One region of the Rhizobium sp. UGM030330-04 genome, then DNA from elsewhere that is predicted to be linked to it. Evidence: predicted binding sites of a transcription regulator. Region 1 holds the regulator's gene; each other region holds the start of a gene.
What was found. Region 1 encodes PhoB, which activates phosphate uptake and scavenging genes when phosphate is short. Its sites were predicted from a motif close to TGTCATNNANCTGTCAT; they were not measured.
Positions count from the first base shown of each region.

Region 2: the regulator PhoB is predicted to act here: its motif matches at 4,553-4,569, upstream of N434_RS20990 (BtaA family protein).
Region 3: the regulator PhoB is predicted to act here: its motif matches at 4,195-4,211, upstream of N434_RS17140 (DUF47 domain-containing protein).

Region 1 covers NZ_QKML01000001.1:221,890-229,107, reverse strand. The annotation lists gene pstC (phosphate ABC transporter permease subunit PstC) at 1-200, shown strand, start outside; gene pstA (phosphate ABC transporter permease PstA) at 197-1,516, shown strand; gene pstB (phosphate ABC transporter ATP-binding protein PstB) at 1,531-2,346, shown strand; gene phoU (phosphate signaling complex protein PhoU) at 2,444-3,169, shown strand; gene phoB (phosphate regulon transcriptional regulator PhoB) at 3,200-3,883, shown strand; gene N434_RS01120 (GcrA family cell cycle regulator) at 4,180-4,713, opposite strand; gene N434_RS01110 (aspartate aminotransferase family protein) at 5,145-6,344, shown strand; gene argF (ornithine carbamoyltransferase) at 6,399-7,218, shown strand, end outside.
Region 2 covers NZ_QKML01000015.1:42,822-50,039, forward strand. The annotation lists gene N434_RS20975 (lytic murein transglycosylase) at 167-1,393, opposite strand; gene N434_RS20980 (glycoside hydrolase family 25 protein) at 1,517-2,296, opposite strand; gene N434_RS20985 (class I SAM-dependent methyltransferase) at 2,546-3,262, opposite strand; gene N434_RS20990 (BtaA family protein) at 3,259-4,509, opposite strand; gene N434_RS20995 (lytic transglycosylase domain-containing protein) at 4,813-5,877, opposite strand; gene N434_RS21000 (LysE family translocator) at 6,002-6,637, opposite strand; gene N434_RS21005 (pyrophosphate--fructose-6-phosphate 1-phosphotransferase) at 6,690-7,218, opposite strand, start outside.
Region 3 covers NZ_QKML01000011.1:25,985-33,202, forward strand. The annotation lists gene N434_RS17130 (bifunctional diguanylate cyclase/phosphodiesterase) at 120-2,462, shown strand; gene N434_RS17135 (inorganic phosphate transporter) at 2,502-3,506, opposite strand; gene N434_RS17140 (DUF47 domain-containing protein) at 3,506-4,150, opposite strand; gene N434_RS17145 (NUDIX hydrolase) at 4,264-4,806, shown strand; gene N434_RS17150 (efflux RND transporter permease subunit) at 5,096-7,218, opposite strand, start outside.

The sequences.
Region 1 (7,218 bases):
CCCGCCTGCAGCTCAATCCGTTCGAACCGATGACCACGGTGACGGTCAAGATCGTCAGCCAGCTGACCGGCGACCTTGAATTCACCTCGCCGCAGACGCTGGTTGCCTTCGCGCTCGGCATCACGCTTTTCGCCATCACGCTTTGCCTGAATATCTACGCGCTTTACATCGTGCGCAAATACCGGGAGCAATATGAATGACCGACATCGTTTCTCCCGCAGCCGGCGCCGCCGTCAACAAGGCCACCCGCCGTGATATCGGCATCAAGCGCCGCTATGCCGCCGAACGTCGCTTCCGTGCTTACGGAATGGCAGCGATTTCCTTCGGTCTCATCTTTCTCTTCCTGCTGCTTTTCTCGGTGGTCTCCAAGGGTTACACCGCCTTCCAGCAGACGATGATCACCGTTCCGGTCGAGTTCTCAGAACAGATCATCGATCCGAAAAATGAGCGCGCCACCAACCCGGCGAAGCTGATGACGGCGAATTATCCCGTCATTGCCCGTGATGCGGTCGCCAAGGTTCTTGGTGTTGCGCCGACGGATCGTGCCGGTCTTCGTGCCGTCAACCTCCTGATCTCGGACAGCGTGCGCACGCAGCTTCGCGACATCGTCGTCGCCGATCCCGCCGTCATTGGCACAACGCGCACCGTCACGCTTCTGGCGTCGGGCGACGTCGACAGCGCCTTCAAGGGCCAGGTCGACCTGACGGCGGATGAAGCCAATCGCCGTATCTCGAACCAGCAGCTCGGCTGGATGAACCAGCTCGCCGAAAGCGGCCAGCTCGGCAAGCACTTCAACACCGGCATCTTCGTCAACGGCGCTTCGAGCCGTCCGGAAGCGGCGGGTGTGGGCGTGGCGCTGATCGGCTCCTTTTACATGATGCTGATCGTGCTGGTGTTGTCGCTGCCGATCGGTGTCGCAGCCTCGATCTATCTCGAGGAGTTCGCGCCGAAGAACCGTCTGACGGACCTCATCGAGGTGAACATCAACAATCTCGCGGCTGTTCCCTCCATCGTTTACGGTCTGCTTGGCCTCTCCGTCTTCATCAACTTCATGGGCTTTCCCCGTTCGGCCTCGCTGGTCGGCGGCCTTGTCCTGACGCTGATGACCCTGCCGACGATCATCATCGCCACGCGCGCGGCATTAAAAGCCGTGCCGCCGTCGATCCGTGCGGCGGCGCTCGGCCTTGGCGCTTCAAAGATGCAGACGATCTTCCACCACGTCCTGCCGCTCGCCATGCCCGGCATTCTGACCGGCACCATCATCGGCCTCGCCCACGCGCTGGGCGAAACGGCGCCGCTGCTCTTGATCGGCATGGTGGCATTCGTTGCGAATTACCCGACAACGCCGATGGATCCGTCCACGGCACTGCCGGTGCAGATTTACATGTGGGCGAACGAAGCGGAACGCGCCTTTGTCGAAAGAACATCTGGCGCTATCATCATCCTGCTTTTGTTCCTCATCGTCATGAATGTTGGCGCAATCCTGTTGCGTCGCCGCTTTGAACGGCGCTGGTAGAGGGAGATTGAGCAATGAACATGTTGTCGGAAGCAGCAGTTGAAAAGGCGCTGGACAAGAAAATGAATGAAGTTTCATACAAGATGATCGGCAAGGATGTTTCGGTTTATTACGGCGAGAAGCGTGCGCTTTACGACGTGAACCTCAACGTCCGCGAAAACACGGTGACCGCGCTGATCGGCCCGTCCGGTTGCGGCAAGTCCACATTCCTTCGGACGCTCAATCGCATGAACGACACGATCGATGGCTGCCGGGTCACTGGCAAGATCACGCTCGACACCGACGATATCTACGACCAGGCGATCGATGTGGTTGAGCTGCGCGCGCGCGTCGGCATGGTGTTCCAGAAGCCGAACCCGTTTCCGAAGTCGATTTACGAGAACATCTCCTACGGCCCGCGCATCCATGGTCTGGCCCGCAACAAGGCGGATATGGATCAGATCGTCGAACACAGCCTGCAGAAGGCCGGCCTGTGGAACGAGGTCAAGGATCGTCTCCAGGAGTCCGGCACCGGCCTTTCCGGTGGCCAGCAGCAGCGCCTTTGCATCGCACGCGCGGTTGCCGTCAGCCCGGAAGTGATCCTGATGGACGAGCCCTGCTCGGCGCTCGATCCGATCGCGACCGCCAAGGTCGAGGAGCTCATCCACGAACTGCGCGCCAACTATACGATTGTCATCGTCACGCACTCCATGCAGCAGGCAGCGCGTGTTTCCCAGCGCACAGCCATGTTCCACCTTGGTCATCTTGTCGAGGAAAACGAAACGGACAAGATGTTCACCAATCCGGATGACCAGCGCACGCAGGACTACATCATGGGCCGCTTCGGCTGATTTCCGGCCGGCGCTTTATCGAAACCGAACAAGACTGGTGCCTCTGCCGTGCCCGCTGGTGTGCACGTGCATGAAGGCCAAGCCGGAGGATCAGACCGTGACACAGACAACGACCCATTCGCATATTCTGTCCGCCTATGACGAGGAATTGAAGTTCCTGACCCGCCGCATCGCCGAAATGGGCGGTCTGGCCGAGCAGATGTGCGCAGATGCGGTGCGCGCGCTCGTCAATTCCGATGCTGCCCTGGCGCAGAAAGTCATTTCCGATGACACGATCCTCGACCATTCCGAGCGTGAGATCGGCGACAAGGCCATCGTCACCATCGCCAGAAGACAGCCCGTTGCGGCCGATCTTCGCGAAATCATCGGCACCCTGCGTATCGCCGGTGATCTCGAGCGTGTTGGCGACCTCGGCAAGAACACCGCCAAGCGGGTGATCGCGGTTGCCGGCACCGGCGTGCCGCGCAAGCTTGCTCGCGGCATCGAACACCTGTCCGAACTGGCGCTGGTGCAGCTCAAGGAAGTGCTCGACGTCTATTCGACACGTTCCGCCGAGAAGGCCAATGCCATTCGCGAGCGTGATGAAGAAATCGACGCCATGTATACGTCGCTCTTCCGCGAGCTTCTGACCTACATGATGGAAGATCCGCGCAACATCACCACCTGCACGCATCTCCTGTTCTGCGCCAAGAACATCGAGCGTATCGGCGACCATGCCACCAATATCGCCGAGACGATTTATTACATGACCACCGGCAGTCAGCCGGAGGGAGAGCGTCCGAAGGACGACAGTTCCAACACGCTCGGTTCGGTGACCGAGTAACAGACAAGCAGAAGCTTGTGGAGTTAGTATATGGTGCCCAAGATTGCAGTTGTGGAAGACGAGGAAGCGCTGAGCGTCCTGCTTCGTTACAATCTCGAGGCTGAGGGATACGACGTCGACACGATACCCCGTGGAGACGAAGCGGAAATCCGGCTGCAGGAACGTATTCCTGATCTGCTCATCCTGGATTGGATGCTGCCCGGGGTTTCCGGCATCGAACTGTGCCGGCGGCTGAGAATGCGGCCGGAAACCGAGCGGCTGCCCATCATCATGCTGACGGCGCGCGGTGAAGAAAGCGAGCGCGTTCGCGGTCTTGCCACCGGTGCGGACGATTATGTCGTGAAGCCGTTCTCGACGCCGGAGCTCATGGCCCGCGTCAAGGCGATGCTGCGTCGGGCTCGCCCCGAGGTTCTCTCATCGGTGCTGAAATGCGGCGATATTGAGCTGGATCGCGAAACCCATCGCGTTCATCGCAAAAGCCGCGAAGTGCGCCTCGGCCCGACGGAATTCCGCCTGCTGGAATTCCTGATGACCTCTCCGGGCCGAGTGTTTTCCCGCTCGCAACTGCTGGATGGCGTCTGGGGTCACGATATCTATGTCGATGAACGCACTGTCGACGTGCATGTCGGCCGTCTGCGCAAGGCACTCAATTTTTCGCATATGCAGGATGTCATCCGCACCGTGCGCGGTGCCGGATATTCCATGGAAGCCTGACCGCAGCCGAACTGAAGGCCTCGGTCAGGATACATTCGCCCAAAATTGAAAGGCCCGATACCATTGCGGTGTCGGGCCTTTCGATTTTGGACTTTTCTCGAAAGCGGCATCTCAATCTTCGGAGCGCACGATCGACGACCGGTTGATATCCGGATTGTGGCGCGATGTCTGACGGCGATGGAGGAAAGGGCCGGTACTCCATTGGTGCATCGCTCCCCGGAACGGGCCTGCCTTTGCCATAAAAAAACGGGCCCGAAGGCCCGTAGTTTTTGAGTGCTGAATGCGTGCCGCAACACTCAAGCCTTGCGGCGCTCGCTCACCGGCTGGTAGGCGAGTTTCGCATGGAACTTGCAATAGGGCGAAGATTCCAGCGCTTCACAACCGCAGAAATGGAAATCATCCTTCAGCGGATCGCCAACCGGCCATTTGCAGGTGCGCTCCGTCAGTTCCGTCAGCGTCAGGCGGCGGGAAATCGGCGTAACGACGTTTCTGGAGGGAGCGTAATCGAGAACTTCAGCGGTCTCGATGTCGATCTCCTCATGGAGAGCCGTTGCCGCGTTCGAGCGGTTCAGAGCCCGTGCCGGTGCCGCGCTGACGCGAGCCGCGAAATTCGTTGCGCGCGGGGCAGGGGCGGCGGTGCGCTTAGGCGCGGAGCGCGCCGACGTGACCGGGCCGCCAGCCTTGACGCGTCCCGGCAGGTTGAGGCGATGCACCTTGCCGATCACGGCGTTGCGGCTGACGCCGCCCAGCTGTGCTGCTATCTGGCTGGCGCTCAGTCCTTCGGCCCACAATTTCTTGAGTTTCTCGACCCGCTCGTCTGTCCAGTTCATGCCGCTTCTCCGCTTGTCGCGTATATTTCGACAGAATCCCTCTCCGTCTCGCGAGACATGCCGCGAGCGTGGTTTCCGCCGGATTTTAGGTGACTAGTTCCGCCGCAATGCAGTCTAGTAATTAGCGATTAACCTAGTGCCAGCCCGACTCCGTGGCAAGAGTCGCGGGAATCATCTGGAATCGATTTTCCGGTTTTCCCCAACTTGCTGGCGAGTTGAGTCTGAAAGGCAACACCTTGGGGCTCGGCTGCGGCCACATACTAATGCTTGAGAAGCCCGGGAAACGCGGACTTTTGTTGACATCGGCAAGCGAAGTGACAATAGTGCCCCTGCCGCCGCAAGGCGGCATTTTTGATTTTCAGGCGAGGGATAACCCTCGAAGCCTATTGACAACCGTCTGACAGCGCATCCGCGCAAGGAGTGATACAGCCATGGCCGAAGCCGCCGCGCCATTGTTCGATACATTTGCAAGAGCCCCCCTGCGTTTCGAGCGCGGCGAAGGCGTCTGGCTGTTCACGGAAAGCGGCGAGCGATATCTGGATTTTGCGGCAGGCGTCGCGGTCAACTCGCTGGGCCACGCCCATCCGCATCTCGTGGAGGCGATCAAGACGCAGGCCGAGAAGGTCTGGCATGTTTCGAACCTCTATGAAGTGCCGGGGCAGGAAAAGCTCGCTAGGCGGCTGACGGAAGCAACGTTCGCGGACAAGGTCTTCTTCACCAATTCCGGTGCGGAAGCGCTGGAATGTGCCATCAAGACCGCGCGCCGTTATCATTATTCAAAGGGCCATCCGGAAAAATTCCGTATCGTCACCTTCGAAGGCGCCTTCCATGGCCGCACGCTGGCGACCATCGCTGCCGGCGGCCAGCAGAAATATCTGGAAGGTTTCGGCCCCAAGGTTGAAGGTTTCGATCAGGTTCCCTTCGCCGATGTCGACGCGCTGAAGGCGGCCATCACGGACGAGACGGCGGCGCTTTTGATCGAGCCCATTCAGGGCGAGGGCGGCATTCGCGCGCCCAGCAAGGAATTCCTGCAACTCCTGCGCGGATTGTGCGACGAGCACGGTCTGCTGCTGATCTTCGATGAGGTCCAGACGGGCGTTGGCCGCACGGGCAAGCTGTTTGCTTATGAACAGACGGGCGTCGCGCCCGATATCATGGCGGTTGCCAAGGGTATCGGCGGCGGTTTTCCGCTCGGTGCGTGTCTGGCGACGGCGGAGGCCGCTTCCGGCATGACGGCCGGTGTGCATGGCACCACCTATGGCGGCAATCCGCTCGCCATGGCGGTTGGCAACGCCGTGCTGGACGTCGTTCTCTCCGAGGGCTTTCTGGAAAAGGTCCGGGATGTCGCGCTGGTCTTCCGCCAGGGCCTGGCTTCGCTGAAGGATCGTTATCCTGACGTGATCGAGGAAATCCGTGGCGAAGGCCTGCTTCTCGGCATCAAGGCCAAGGTGCCCTCGGGCGAACTGCTGCAGGCCATGCGCGCGGAGCACCTGCTTGGCGTGCCGGCGGGTGACAACGTTATCCGCCTTCTGCCGCCGCTCGTCACCACGGCTGAAGAGGCCCGTGAAGGGCTGGCGCGTGTGGAAGCGGCTGCCGCTTCCCTCACAGCGAAACAGGCGAAAATCGCCTGAAACCAATCTAGGGCGGGCCTCTGTCGGAGGCTCGCAAGCATGGGACAGTTTGAAATGGCTTCACCAAAACATTTTCTCGACCTTTCGGCCGTCGGTCCGGAGGATCTGCGGACGATTCTTGATGATGCGCGCGCGCGCAAGATTGCCACCAAGGCCGGCACGGCTGAAAAGCCGCTTGCCGGCAAGATGCTGGCGATGATCTTCGAAAAGCCGTCGACCCGAACCCGCGTTTCCTTCGATGTCGGCATGCGCCAGCTCGGCGGGGAGACGCTGTTCCTGTCGGGCACGGAAATGCAGCTCGGCCGGGCGGAAACGATCGGTGATACGGCCAAGGTGCTGTCGCGCTATGTCGACGCCATCATGATCCGCACCACGGATCATTCGCGCCTGCTCGAGCTTGCCGAACATGCCACGGTACCGGTCATCAACGGCCTGACGGACGACACCCATCCCTGCCAGATCATGGCGGATATCCTGACTTTCGAGGAACATCGCGGTCCCGTCAAAGGCAAGACAATCGCCTGGACGGGTGATGGCAACAATGTGCTGCATTCCTTCGTGGAAGGTTCGGCGCGTTTTGGTTATCGCATGGCAATGGCGGTACCGATGGGTTCGGAACCACATGACAAGTTTCTGAACTGGGCGCGCAACAATGGCGGTGAGATCGCGCTGTATCATGATGCCGACAAGGCGGTGGCGGGCGCCGATTGCGTCGTTACCGACACCTGGGTATCCATGAACCAGGAGCACAAGGCACGCGGCCATAACATCTTCCAGCCTTATCAGGTGAATGAAGCGCTGATGGCCAAGGCCGACAAGGATGCGCTGTTCATGCACTGCCTGCCGGCGCATCGCGGCGAGGAAGTGACGGACG
Region 2 (7,218 bases), on a different contig from region 1:
TATAATATATTGAAAATAAAAGATTATTTTCTTATCACGCAGTGCTTCATATGTTTAAAAAAAGTAAATGACCGGGGTGTTATCCCCAGTCATCCGGTCGAGATTAACGATTTCCGCCTTGATTCCGGCTCACAGATTAAAGGCCTGGCAGCGCCGTTAAGATTGCTTAAAGCGCCTGCAGAAGCGCGGCCGACGGCCAGCCATCCGCGGGCATGCCGAGGCGCTGTTGCTCCTTCTGGATGGCGACGCGGGTGCCGGAACCGAGAATGCCATCCACCTTGCCGACATTGTGTCCGCGCGCCTCAAGCTTGGTCTGAAGCTCTTTCATGGTCGCGTCATCGAAGCCGGGCTCGGGATTACCCTTGTTGTAGACAGGGGAGCCCATCAGGCGGGTGGCGAAATAGGCGGCCGATGTCGTGTAGATGAACGACTGGTTCCATTCCAGATAGATGTTGAAATTCGGATAGGTGATGAAGGTCGGTCCCTTGCGGCCCTGCGGCATGATGAGGGCCGCGGGCAGGGAGGCGAAGTTCCTGTTGCCGTCACGCGGGGTTACGCCCAGCGCAAACCATTCACCGGCGGTCAGCGGACCGCCGAGGCCGGATTTTTCCCAGGGCAGGTTTTCCGGCAGGGAGACTTCCTGAATCCAGGGTTCGCCCTTCTTGAAGCCGAGATGCTGGATGAATTTGGCCGCCGTCAGAATGGCATCCGGGGCGCTGCTCTTGACGTTGATATGCCCGTCGCCGTCTCCATCAACGCCGAAGGCGATGATGTCCTTGGGCAGCATCTGCACCTGACCGATTTCGCCCGCCCATGCGCCGGTATTGGTGGCGGGATCGAGGTCGCCGTGCTGGACCATTTCGATCAGCGCCAGCAGCTGCGGACGGAAAAGTTCCGGGCGACGGCAATCATGCGAGAGGGTCACCAGCGCGTTGCGGGTGTTGAAATCGCCCTGAACGGCGCCGAAATCGGTTTCCATGGCCCAGAAGGCGGCGATGACGCCGGCCGGTACACCGTATTCACTTTCGGCGCGGGCGAAGGTGGAGGAGAGTTCCTGCAGCTTCCTGCGGCCGATATCGAGGCGAGCCTGGCTGACGGTACGCTGGGAGAACTCCAGGAAGGTCTGGCGGAACACACCCTGCGCGCGGTCACGCGAGAGCACCTTCGGGTCGACCTGCGCGCCGGCAAGCGCCTTCTGGATCGCATCGGCCGGAATGCCTTTGGCGAGCGCGTCGGCCTTTACGCCTTCAAGGAAGGCGCCGAGATCACCGCCGCAGGCAACCTGCTTGGGATCGTCAGGCGAGGCCACGGGTGGCGTGGCGAAGGCGGAGCCGGTGGAAAGAAGCGACAAAGCGGCGGCAAAAACGATGCTGCGCGACCGGAAGGTGGACATGGGAATTTCCTCAATGGGTTGTAGGCCCGCTTTACCCATATGTTTGCGACAAAAAAACGGGTCTCGCGGTCTGGCGACAGGTGAGAACGCGGTTTTTTTGAATGTGTTGCTTCTTGGCCGTGTTTATTTGGCGGAAGCGACCCATTTACGCCAGTTTTTCTCGCTGCCGGCAAAGACATTGATATCGGTCGGACCGTTCACGCCGGGCACGACGCCGGTTGCCGTATATTGCCAGAAGGCCCATTGCCGGTCTTCATAGATCTTGGTCGGATGCGCGGCGACGGAGCGCACCCAGAAATGATAGTCCTTGAACTGGCCGACGAGATTGTCGCGGTGGAAATCGACCGAGGTATAGATGATCGGGCGTTTGCCATAATGCGCCTCGATACGGTCGAGGAAACGCTGCATCTCGGCGCGAACGATGCCGGGCGCCGGGCGCGTCTTGCAGGTGGGCGAGGCCGGGTTCCATTCCACGTCGAGAACCGGCGGCAGGGTGACGGCGTCCTTCGGCACGTTGCGGATGAACCAGTCGGCCTGCGCGTCGGCGGTCGAGCAGAAATAATAGAAATGATAGGGCGCGTGCAGGATATTCGCCGCTGCGGCGCTGCGCCAATGGTCACCGAATTTCGGGTCGATGCGATCCGATCCCTCCGTCGCCTTGATGAAGACGAAGGAGACGCCAGACTTGCGCACGGTCGGCCAGTCGACATCGCCATTCCATTTGGATACGTCGATGCCATGCACCTCATGACGGTGCGGGTTGTTCATGCCGAAATCCTGCGGATCGGTATCGGAAAATTTCGGCTTGGAAACGGATGCGGTTTCAAGCAGGTCATAACTCGTGGATGTGCAGCCGCCGATCAACAGCAAAGCCGACAAAAGTGCCGATAAACGCAGCCGCATTGGAACCCTGAAGAAAGTGTTGTCCATCCCACGGCCGCAAAAATGGCGCGCCGCATCTCCCGATTTACCCATAACATGGTAAACAAGCGGTTATGGCAAGAGGCACCGCGCCTTTTTGCGCCCTGCAAGCCACTGGATTTGAAGCGATTTGCGTTTTTGTGGCGGCAATGGCCGATCAGCGCCGCAGGAAACGCCCCAAAGCCCGCCGCTGCCGCTGCGCGGGCTGAGGTGCTGAAATCCCTTCGAGAATCAGGCGTCGGCCAGGATGCGGCTGATTTTCGGTTGCTCCTGGGGCACGGGAAGCGTGATGACGGCCCGCCACGCATAACCGCGGGCGATCTCCTCGAATTCCAGATTGCCATCGAAACGACCGGCCATATTGGCCAGAACGTAACGAAGATTGGCGCGGGGCGTGACGTGAAAACGGGTGAGCCATGCCTGCAGAAGAGTGCGGAACCACTTCGGCAATTGCTCCTGCTGGCCGAAATCGACGATATGCAGGGAGCCGCCGGGTTTCAGGGCCGTGAGCGCCTGTTCGATCGCTTTTTCCCAGTCCGGTATCATGGACAGCGCATAGGGGATCATGACACGGTCGAAACCGTCGGGCTGACCGAATTCGGCGGCACGGAAGGCGGTGGCGTCGGCCACGCGCAAAAGCGGACGCTCTGCCTTGCCGGCAAAATTCTCGGATGCGGTCAGCAGCATTTCGGCGGAAATATCAAGGCCGAACAGTCTGGCCTGGGGAAATTTGCGGCTGGCCAGCAGCAGGTTGCGGCCGGTGCCGCAGCCGACTTCCAGCAGCGTGCCGCCCTTCGGCACGTCGAGACTGGAAATGGTCCTGTCGCGGCCGAGCAGGTAATATTTGCGGGTGATATCGTAGATATGCCGCTGATGGCGATACATGCGGTCCATCAGGCCCGCATGCGCGCTGTCTGCAAGGCCCACATTCTCGCCGATGGTTTTCATGCCATAGCCCTTTGATAGATATGGAAGCCGCCATAGATGGCCGAGCGGTCCATGGCGTTCAGCTCTTTCGAGCGCTCTTCGAGGTAGACCCACTGGTTGCGGATGTCGGTGGAGAGCCGGCCTTCGATGACGCTTTTTTCGGCGGCGGTGCGGAAGATGACGCGCGCGCCGGCTGCGGCGGTGCGGCTGATCTGCGACCATAATTCGTTGAGCTGCGCGTCCGTCATCCAGTCCTGCGCGTCGAGCAGGATATAGCGGTCGACGGCGCTTGCCGGTTTCTTGGAAAGAAGCTCGGTATAGGTGGCATGATGCACGGCGACGCGGGCGGTGTTGTTGCGGATCGTTTCGTAATATTCCGGCTTGAGATAGGCGGGCAGGGCACCCTCATGCGGCTCGGGATAACGGCGTGCGAAGGCCTGCCAGGCGAAATAATTGTCGCTGAGCGGAAAGTTGCAGGCAAGCTTTTCCAGCCGCTCCTTGAGCACGGCGGCAACCGTGCCATTTGCGGAAAGGCTTGCGAGCTCGTCATATTGGCGGGGCGGAATGCCGAGGCCGAACAGCGAGCTTTTGCGCTTCGTCAGCCAGCGCACCACCGGCTTGTCGAACAGCGGTGCGACCTTGCTGTCGAAGAACTGGCGCTGTTCGTCCAGTGTACGGCTGTTGGCCATTTCGGTGAGCTTCACGCCGTGCAGGCGGGCCATGAGGTGGCCGGCGCCGATGAAACGGCCGAGCAGACCGGTGCGATAGATATTCCGGTCAAACACAGAAATGCGGCGGCGGCCGGTCAGCGTGCGCTTCGACCAATAGGCCTTGGTCGTATCGTCGAGGTGGTCGGCGATGAAACGGTCATAGCCATGGCTGTTGCTGCGGGTATTGGCGCGGCCGAAGTGGCGCACGACATCCTGATGGGCGGGAAGGTGGCGGAAGGCGGCGAGCTTCAGCTTGTTGAGGGCGATGTGATGCGGGTTCAAATCCACGACATCGATGCTGGCAGGGTTGCGGGAGAGATAGGCCAGCATGTTGCAGCCGCCGGAGCCGATGGTGACGATGCGGTGACCTTCGCCAAGCTCCATCGCTTCCATGTCGATTTCCGGGTCTTCCCAGATTTGAGGGTAGACGAGACCGGAAAAAAGAACTCCGAAGAACCGTTCGGAAAGGCCGCTTTTCGAGAGTGCCTTGTGCTGGAGCAATGCGGACTTCAGTTTCGTGTTTTTGCTGAAGCCGGTCTTGGGTGCCGCACTCGTCATATGTTCACCTCTCAGTCGATTGAGAGGCCTCTACAGCCGTGACGCTACAGTTTGATGACAGGGCCTGTGGGCTGAGGCAGGAATCGAAAAGACGATGGGAAAGCGGACGGTGCCCCGGGTTGATGGCCAAGGTCCGTCATGCAAGCCATCCCCGGTTTTGAGCCGAAGAATCAAAGCCCGTTGCAATGGCAGGTTCCCGGGGCAGGCCCGAGGGCGGCGGAGGTGTTGTTTTCGAGGCTTATGGGCGGGCGTTCCGGCAGACCGTTCCTATTTGAACGGCATTCCCGGAACAGCCTGAAACCATTATTTGCGCAGGACGTGCAGCATGCCCTTGCGCTTGGCGTCGTAATAATAACCGCGCGCATAAAGGCGGACCGCGTTGTCGCGGTTGTTATCGGCGACAAGCCATGCGCCGCGCAGGTATTTGACGGCATATTTCAGGTTGGTTTCGGCATCGAACAGGCCAGACGCCGGGCCGTCGAAGCCCATGGAGCGGGCCGTGGCGTGCTTGATCTGCATCAGGCCGAAATGGCCGCCATTATAGGCGCCGGGATTATACATGCTTTCACGCTGCACCACGCGGTGTACCAGATCTTCCGGCACGTCATACATGGTGGCGTATTTGGAAATCAGCCCGCTCAGCTTCTCGCGTCCGGCTGGCGCCGATCTGAGCGGCGCCGTCATCGTTTCGTTCTGCCGGATGGCGGCAAGGGCGGCATTGGTGGGGCCGGCGGCATAGGCCAGAACCGCGCTATCCGGCTTCGGCAGCGGAACGACCTTCCGCTCCGCCGTCAGTTCGGTGCCGATGGAGGGTGAACCGGGCGGTGGCGGCGCGGGCGGGAAGCTGCCCTTGACGGCAACCACCTGCGGCAGGTCTGCGGCGGCATTGTGGGGTGCGGACTTTGCCGCCATGTCAGCCGTTTCGATTGCGGCTGCGGCCGGAGCGGCGCCTGTCGGTGCGAGAGCCGCGGCCGTGGTCGGCGCAGACGTCATCACGGTGGCCTGCGCCATCTCGTTCTGTTGCGGTTGCATCTGGGCAGAGATGGCGGCCGCAGCGGCGATTTCGGATGCCGGCGGCAGTGCGACGCGGCCGCCCTTGACGGCGACGGCAGTCGGAAGTTCCGCAGGGTGAGAAGAGGCTTCGGCGGTCTGCGTTGCCGGAGCGATGCCGGCCGGGGTCTCTGCCGTTGCCGACTGTGCGGCCGGCTGGCCGGAAGTGGCGGGGTGAACCGTGGCGATCTTCGGGCCGTCAGGCCCTTCCTTCGCGGTATATTCGACGCTGGTGCATCCGGCCAATGCCAGTGCCAGGCCCACGGTGGAAGACAGAAGAAGTGTCCTTCTTCCGCGGAATTTGCCCGAATTTCGCATGTTGCCGCCTTCGTTATGCCTGTCTTTCGATACCCCCGCGTCGAGCGAAGCAGGCAGTGTCCCGTCGAGCCTTCATTAACCTATTGTAAGGAAAGCGGCAAGCCGGGAGTAATCTCCCGGTTTTTCAGGCTGCAATGCGCCTGTATCCGGCGCTGACGGCACGGCCGGAAATGAAGTGGGTACGGTATTTCGGCCTGATTTTTTTCTCGCCCGACATGCGGCGCACCAGCGCCAGCGTCGAGGCGGCAAACAGCGCCTGCGCCGTCAGCATGGCAAGCGCCAGAAGCAGGGTTGCTGCCTGCGCCATGGCGAACGCTTCAACGGCGTTGCCGGAGGTGGAAACGAATTGCGGCAGCAGCGCCAGAAAGAATGCGAAATAGCGCGGGCGCAGCGCGGCGATGGCGTAACAATCGCTGAAAATGCCGATCCATGATTTGCCGGGCAGATTGTCGTTGTCGGCATTGGCTGCCTGGGCGGCGGGCGTGGCGAAGGTCCACAGGAAAAACAGCATAAGCCAGCCAATACCGGCCCATTGCACGATTTCAACGAAGGCTTGCGGCAGATAGGTGAGGCCGGCCACCGGAATGGCTGAAATCGTCATGGTCGTGACGATACCGAGGGCGCCGCCGCTGACAGAGGCGAAAATCGTCTTCCTGCCGCGAATGGCGGCATAGGAGGCAACAGAGAATACAAGGGGAGAGGGAAGTGCGAACACAACGGCACATGCTGCACAAAAAATCAGCCAGGCCTGTCCAGACATTCTCTTCCTCCTTGCCCTCCCTGTCGCCGTCTTATTTTAGACTATCGTAAAATCAGGCCGCTGTGAACGGCTGACCGACGTGTTCCATCACTTCGGTAAACCATTTTGCAGAGAGGTCGAAATGCTTTCCACCCTTGATACGCGGAAACTCGATGGTCCGCAATTTGCCTTTCTGGTCTTCGTCATGGCCGGTAACGCCGGAAACCTTGTTGAGGGCGCTTTCGACGGCGAGATCGACCATGCCCTGGATGAGGCGCAGGTCCTCGCCGTTGGCGGCGGCGGAACGGGCGAAATAGCCTGATTTCTGCACCATGGAGCGTTCGGCGCCGATGAGGCTCGCGAACTGCTTCTGGAACCAGCCACCGACATTGATGGTGTCGATCTTCACATGGCCGAAGGCATCGCGCTTGACGGCTTCGCCGGACGCTTCGCGTTCCGCGACGATGGAATCGAGGCCCGCACCTTCCGACACGAACAGGGTGACATAGCCGTTCCTGTCCATGATCTCTTTCAGACGCTCGGCTTCCGCTTCGATGTCGAAGGCCATTTCCGGCAGATAGATGCCGTCGATGTTCTTCATC
Region 3 (7,218 bases), on a different contig from region 1:
TTCCCCCTGCCGTGCCGCGCAGATGGAGACATTTATCAATAGTTGCATTAGAGATTTATAAATAAACCACTTCCATAGTGCGATCGTGAGCGGTTCTTCAGAGGCTGGGAGAGTGCACCATGTTCACGGTTTTGGAATGCGTCGCCGTCCAGCACGATCATGCGATCGTGCTTCTTGCGGCATTGATCTGCCTGCTGGGCATGCTCGCCTTTTTTCACCTGTTGTTGCGCGCGGAAGAAAGCCCGGCCGGTCGCAAGCCCTATTGGGTGCTGATCGCCGCCTTCGCCGCCGGCCTCAGCGTCTGGGCCACGCATTTCGTCGCCATGCTCGCTTACAAGGGCCCGGTTCCCATCGGGTTTGATTTTTCCTTCACGGCTCTTTCGGCGGTTCTTCCGGTTCTGGGTTTCTGGCTGGCGCTCAGGGTCCGCTCGCTGGCGGCCCACAGCCCCGTCATCGTGGGCACGCTGGTCACGGTGTCCGTCGCCGTCATGCATTTTGTCGGCATGGCGGGAATGGATGTCGCCGCCACCATCAGCTATCGCTGGGGGCCGGTGATGGGTGGTTTTGCCGTTACCTGGGTGTTCTTTCTTCTGGCGTTTTTCCTGTTCCGGCGTCCGGGTAACTGGAAACAGCGCATCGTCATTCCGGCCGCTTCTTCGATCCTTGCGATCTGCGCGCTGCATTTCACCACCGTTTCTGCCACGGTCCTGTCGCCCGATCCGTCCGTTTCCGGTCCTGATCCCGACAGCCTTGCCCGACTGATCATGATTGGCGCCGTTTCCGGCGTGACCTTCCTTATCCTCTGCGCCACCGCCACCGCGGCTCTGGTGGATCGTTACCTTGTCGATCTGAAAGGCCTTGTCGATGCGACGCTGGATGGCCTTGCCGTCGTGCGCGATGGCCGTATCGTCGAACTGAACACCCGCTTTGCCGGACTTCTCGGCAATGACGAGATATTCCTCATCGGGAAAAATCCCGATGATCTCTTCAAGGCTGCCGACGGGCAGCCCGCCTATCTGCCGCGCCCTACGCCGGTGGAGGCGATCCGTGAGCGGGCCGACCGGCCGCAGGTGTTCGAGCTTGCCGTGCGCACCATCGAATATCGTGGCCGCCCCTGCGAGGTGATGGCCATTCGCGACCTGACCGAAAAGCGTGAGGCACAGCGGGAAATCGAATATCTCGCGCGTCACGATATGCTGACGGGGCTTGCGAACCGCACCATGTTTCAGACGCGTCTTCGCCAGCAGATCGACAATTGCGGCGAGGAGGACGAATTTGCGCTGCTGGCGCTCGATCTCGACCGGTTCAAGGCGGTCAACGACATATTCGGCCATGCCGAGGGCGACCGGGTCCTGAAAAAAGTCGCCGGTATTCTGCATGAATGCGCAAGGGCGGGCGATGTGGTCGCGCGTCTCGGTGGCGATGAATTCGTCATACTGACGGCCCGGCATACGAAGGCGGAGGAAGCACGGCTGCTTGCCGAGACCATTCTTGGCATGTTCGCCCTGAAAATGAATGTCGCCAATGATCCGACCTCCGTCGGCGTCAGCATCGGCATTGCGGTTTTCCCGCGTGACGGTCAGGATGACGAAAGCATCATGCATGCCGCCGATCTGGCGCTTTACCGCGCCAAGGTGGGCGGGCGTGGCATATTGGCCTTCTATGATCCGCTGATGGACCAGGAGGCGCGTGAGCGCCGCCAGCTCGAGACGGATCTGCGGCTCGCCATCAATCGCAACGAGCTGCTTTTGAACTACCAGCCGGTTCTGTCCGTCGAATGTGGCCAGGTCGTCGGTTACGAGGCGCTGGTGCGCTGGCAGCACCCGACGCGGGGCGTCGTCTCGCCGGATATCTTCATCCCCATCGCCGAGGAAAGCGGGATCATCATCTCGCTCGGCGAATGGGTGCTGCGCGAGGCCTGCCGTCAGGCAAGCACCTGGGCGCCGCATCTGAAAATCGCGGTCAACGTCTCGCCATTGCAGTTTTCCCTGGCCAATCTCGGCCATGTCGTCTGCACCGTCCTCATGCAGACGGGCCTTTCGCCCGGCCGGCTGGAACTGGAAATCACCGAAGCCGCCCTTCTCAAGGATCGCAAGGCGACGCTCATCATCCTCAACCAGCTGAAGGCGCTGGGTGTCGCCATTGTCATGGACGATTTCGGCACGGGTTATTCTTCCCTCAGCAATCTCCAGAGTTTCCCCTTCGACAAGATAAAGATCGACCGCAGCTTCATCGCCGCCATGAGCGACGACGACAACGCTCGCGCCATCGTGCGTGCCGTGATCGGTCTTGGCCGGAGCCTCGACCTGCCGGTGACGGCGGAGGGGATCGAAACCGATGCGCAATATCGCATGGTTGTCGATGAAGGATGCGCGCAGGCGCAGGGTTACCTCTTCGGCAAGCCGGATGTGGCGCCTGCCGAGGCGGCGGGCACCACCACGCGCAAGAAATATTCCGTTTGACGCGATACAGGGGAACGGCGTTCGGGTGGAGGAAACCTGTCAGCCGAACAGCGATGTCAGTCCGTAAACGGCGGCGGAGATCAGCGCCGCCGCCGGCATGGTCACGATCCAGGCGATGACGATGTTGCCCGCAAGCCCCCAGCGCACCGCGGAGACGCGGCGGGCAGCCCCCACGCCGACGATGGCGCCGGTGATCGTGTGGGTGGTGGAGACCGGAATTCCGAGCCATGTCGCGCCGAACAATGTCAGCGCGCCGCCGGTTTCGGCGCAGAAGCCCTGCATCGGGTTCAGCCGGGTGATCTTGGAGCCCATGGTATGCACGATGCGCCAGCCGCCGAACAGCGTGCCGAGCGCCATGGCCGACTGGCAGGAAATCACCACCCAGAAAGGCACGTAGAAGCTCTCGCCCAGATGCCCCTGGCTGAACAGCAGCACGGCGATGATGCCCATGGTCTTCTGCGCGTCGTTGCCGCCATGCCCGAGCGAATAAAGCGAAGCGGAGATGAACTGCATGACGCGGAAGGTGCGGTCCACCGCAAAGGGTGTCTGCCGCACGAACAGCCAGGATACGGCGAGTACCAGAAGCAGGGCAAGGAAGAAGCCGATTGCCGGTGACATGAAGATTGCCCCGACAGTTTTCAGCAGGCCCGACCAGACGATGGAATCGAAGCCCACTCTCGCCAGTCCGGCGCCGACGAGGCCGCCGATCAGCGCGTGCGACGAGCTTGAGGGAATGCCGAAAATCCAGGTGACGATGTTCCAGACGATCGCACCCATCAGCGCCGCGAAGATGACCTGCGGCGACACGATGGCCGGATCGATGATGCCGGTGCCGAGCGTTTCCGCCACATGCAGGCCGAAGAACAGGAAGGCGATGAAGTTGAAGAAGGCCGCCCAGGCAACCGCATATTGCGGGCGCAGCACACGGGTGGACACGATGGTGGCGATGGAATTTGCGGCGTCGTGGAGACCGTTCAGGAAATCGAAGAACAGCGCGATGGCGATGAGGCCGACAAGCAGCGGCAGGGCAAGCGCGACATCCATCAGACGTTCTCGATAACGATGCCGCTGATTTCGTTGGCCACATCCTCGAATCGGTCGACGACCTTTTCGAGTTCGCCGTAGATCTCGCTGCCGATCATATAGGCCATGGCGTCACCGGCCGCACCGTGGCGGCGGAAAAGGTCCTTCAGTCCCTGATCGTGCAGATCGTCGGAGCGGCCTTCGACGCGGGTGACCTCTTCGGCAATCGCCGACAGGCGCTGCGCGTTGGTGCCCACCTTTTCGAGAAGCGGAATGGCTTCGGCAATCAGGTTTGCCGCACGCACGATCTCGTGACCCATCTCTTTCATCAACGGGTCGAATTCGCTCTGTTCGAAGAGGCGGATGGTCTTTACCGTCTTGTGCATCATGTCGATGGCGTCATCCATGGACTGGATGAGGTCCTTGATATCGCCACGGTCGAAGGGCGTTATGAAACTGCGTCGCACCGCAAGCAGCACGTCGCGGGTAATGCCGTCCGCCTGGTCTTCGAGGGAAACGATAAGGTCGCAGTTTCTCTCGACGTCGATGCCGCTCAAGAGGTGGTCCAGAGCTGCAGCCGCTTTAACGACCGTTTCCGAATGTTGGCTAAACAGGTCGAAAAAACGGTCCTCGCGCGGCATCAGCTTGCGGAAAATGCTCATCATGCGAATTGGCCCTCAATGGCGCTATTTATGTTGTGGGGGGTAATTGTCATAAAACTGTCATAAATGCAGGCGGGGCATTGATGCAACCCGGAAAATCAGCACTATCAACGGATATGAAATCCTCCAAAAAAAGCCGGAAAGCCCGTCCGGCGCGCGCCCTGACATTACTTCAGCAACTCGCTGCCGTTCCCGAAAAGCTGTTCACCGGCGCTTTCCGGCAGCAATATGCCGCCTTGTGTTTTCGCTATGGTGGCAACGGGGACGATGTTGAAATCCTGCTTGTCACCTCGCGCACCAGCAGGCGCTGGATCATTCCGCGCGGCTGGCCGATGAAGCGCAAGAAACCGCATGAGGCGGCGGCGATCGAGGCGTGGGAGGAGGCCGGCGTGCGCGGCCGGGTAAGAAAGGAAGCGGTTGGCCGCTATACCTATCTGAAGATGCTCGACAATGGCGATGTCGTTCCCTGCGTCGTCGATGTGTTCCAGATCGAGGTGACGGGCGCGGAAACGAGTTTCAAGGAGCGTGGTGAGCGCCTGCTGGAATGGGTGCGTCCGGATGAGGCGGCAAGGCGGGTCCGCGATATCGAACTGAAATCGCTGCTGGTCGATTTCAGGCCCAGGGGCAAAAGGAAAGGCCGGACGGGCGAGGGGGCGTAACGGGCTGCCCTGTTCCCGTGAGCGGCGCCCGGACCTGACGCTGTAATGCCGGGGCAATACGACATGCCCAGTTTCACCGGATGCGTTTCGTCAGGTGTATTATGCGTTTATGTCGTGCCGCCCTGCGGCTTCTTGCCCGTTACATTCATCCCATTATCGTTTTCGCCGTGCTTCTGGCCGGGCCGGTCACCATCCTTCTGCTTCGGTGACAGCCTTCGCCACCTTTGACGGGAAAAGCCTTGCCGCTTCTTCCGTCAAAGGCCGGATTCCATGCAAAACGCGGGTGTCTTCACCCGGCTTGCACCTCACCGGGGTGGGCCGGGTGCTCCGCTTTCTCCGCATCGTCAGGCGCTTTCGGCATCAGGTGGGCAAAACGCCTGACGATGCTGTCGATATAGGAGAGGATGGTCGGCACGACGATCAGGGTGAGGAGGGTGGAGCTGATGAGGCCGCCGACCACCGCATGCGCCATTGGCGCGCGCTGAGCGCCGCCGCCGCCGATTGCGAGCCCGAGCGGGATCATGCCGAAGATCATCGCAAGCGTCGTCATGATGATCGGCCGGAAGCGGATGACGCCGGCGTTCGCCAGAGCCTCGTTGAGGGAAAGCCCGCGCTTCCTCTCGCGGTTGGCGAAATCCACCAGCAATATGCCGTTCTTGGTCACGAGGCCCATCAGCATGATGAAGCCGATCAGCGAGAACATGTTGATCGTGCTGCCGGCCACCATCAGGCCCAGAAGGACGCCGGCCAGCGAGAGCGGCAGCGAGGCCATGATGGCGAGCGGCTGCAGGAAGCTGCCGAATTGCGAGGCAAGCACGATATAGATGAAGATAACCGCCATGATGAGCGCCTTGACCATGTGGCCGATGGTCTCCTGCATGGTCTCGGCCTCGCCGCCGAAGCGGATGCGGTAACCGTCGGGCAGGTCGCGGGCGGCCGTCAGGTTTCGCACGGTCTCCATCACTTCGCCGAGCGAGCGGCCGGCAATATTGGCCGAAACCAGCACTTCGCGGCGATTGTCGATGCGGCGGATCTCGGCGGGCGCCGGCACGGTGCCGATCTCCGCGACCTGATCGAGATGCACCATCTCAGGTGCGCCATTCGATGCGTTGCGGCCGGTTGCGATCATCAGCTCGCCCAGTCTTGTGGCGTCGGAACGCCGTTCGCCGGGCAGGCGCACCACGATATCGTGGCTGTTGCCGTCCGTATCCGTCCATGTCGACACATCCTCGCCGCCGATGAGGGGAGAGAGTGCGGTGGCGAGATCGGAGCGGGATATGCCGAGATCGCTCGCCGCCTGACGTTTCAGGCGCACGGAAAGCACCGATGTGACGTTGCGGGCGCTGGAATTCACATCCACGAGGCCGGGGATTTTTTTCATGTCGTCCACCAGACCGGCGGCGATTTTTTCGAGAACGGCGCGGTCGTCGCCGAGGATGCTGATCTGCACCGGGCTTTCGCCGCCGCCAAGACCGTTCTGAAGGATCGCGACCTCTATGCCCGGTATGGCCGAAAGGCGCTTGCGGACCGGTTCGGCCAGCGTGGCGGGTGTTTGCGTGCGCGCTGCCAGCGGCACCAGCCCGACCAGTACCGCGCCGCGCTGTTTGCCCGCCGCCCCGCCGGTGTTGATGGTGGAATAAAGCGTCTCGACCTCGGGAAACTCCCTCAGTGCGTTTTCGACCTGTCGCACCTTCGCCGTCGTGTAGTCCAGGGAAGAGCCCGCCGGCGCCGTGACGGTGACCTGGAAACGGCCCTCATCGGTATCAGGCACGAATTCCACGCCGACCAGCGGCACCATGAACAGGCTGCCGATGAAGATGCCTGATGTGGTGAGCAGGGTGGCGAGGCGGTGGCGCAATGTCCAGCCGATCAGACGTCGATACCGCTCGGCCAGCCATTCGAAGCCGCGATCGAAACGGGCGACCAGCCGCCCGACCGGGCCGCGTTTTGTGTCCGGATGTGTATCCGGATCGTACCAGACGCTCGAAAGCATCGGGTCAAGGGTGAAGGCAACGAAGAGGGAGATCAGTACCGCCGCTGAGACCGTCACGCCGAACTCGTAGAAGAACCGGCCGACAATGCCGTCCATGAAAGCGACCGGCAGGAAGACCGCGACGATGGTGGCGGTGGTCGCGACCACCGCGAGCCCGATTTCGTTGGTGCCGTCGAGTGCGGCGCGGATATGGGATTTGCCCATATGCAGATGCCGGGTGATGTTTTCCCTAACGACGATCGCGTCATCCACCAGAATGCCGATGGAGAGGGTGAGAGCCAGGAGGCTGAGGGTATTGAGGGTGAAACCGAGAAAATCGATGACGACGAGTGTGCCGATGATCGCGATTGGCAGTGTCAGCCCGGTGATGACGGTGCTGCGCCAGGAGTTCAGGAACAGGAAGACGATGGCGATGGCGA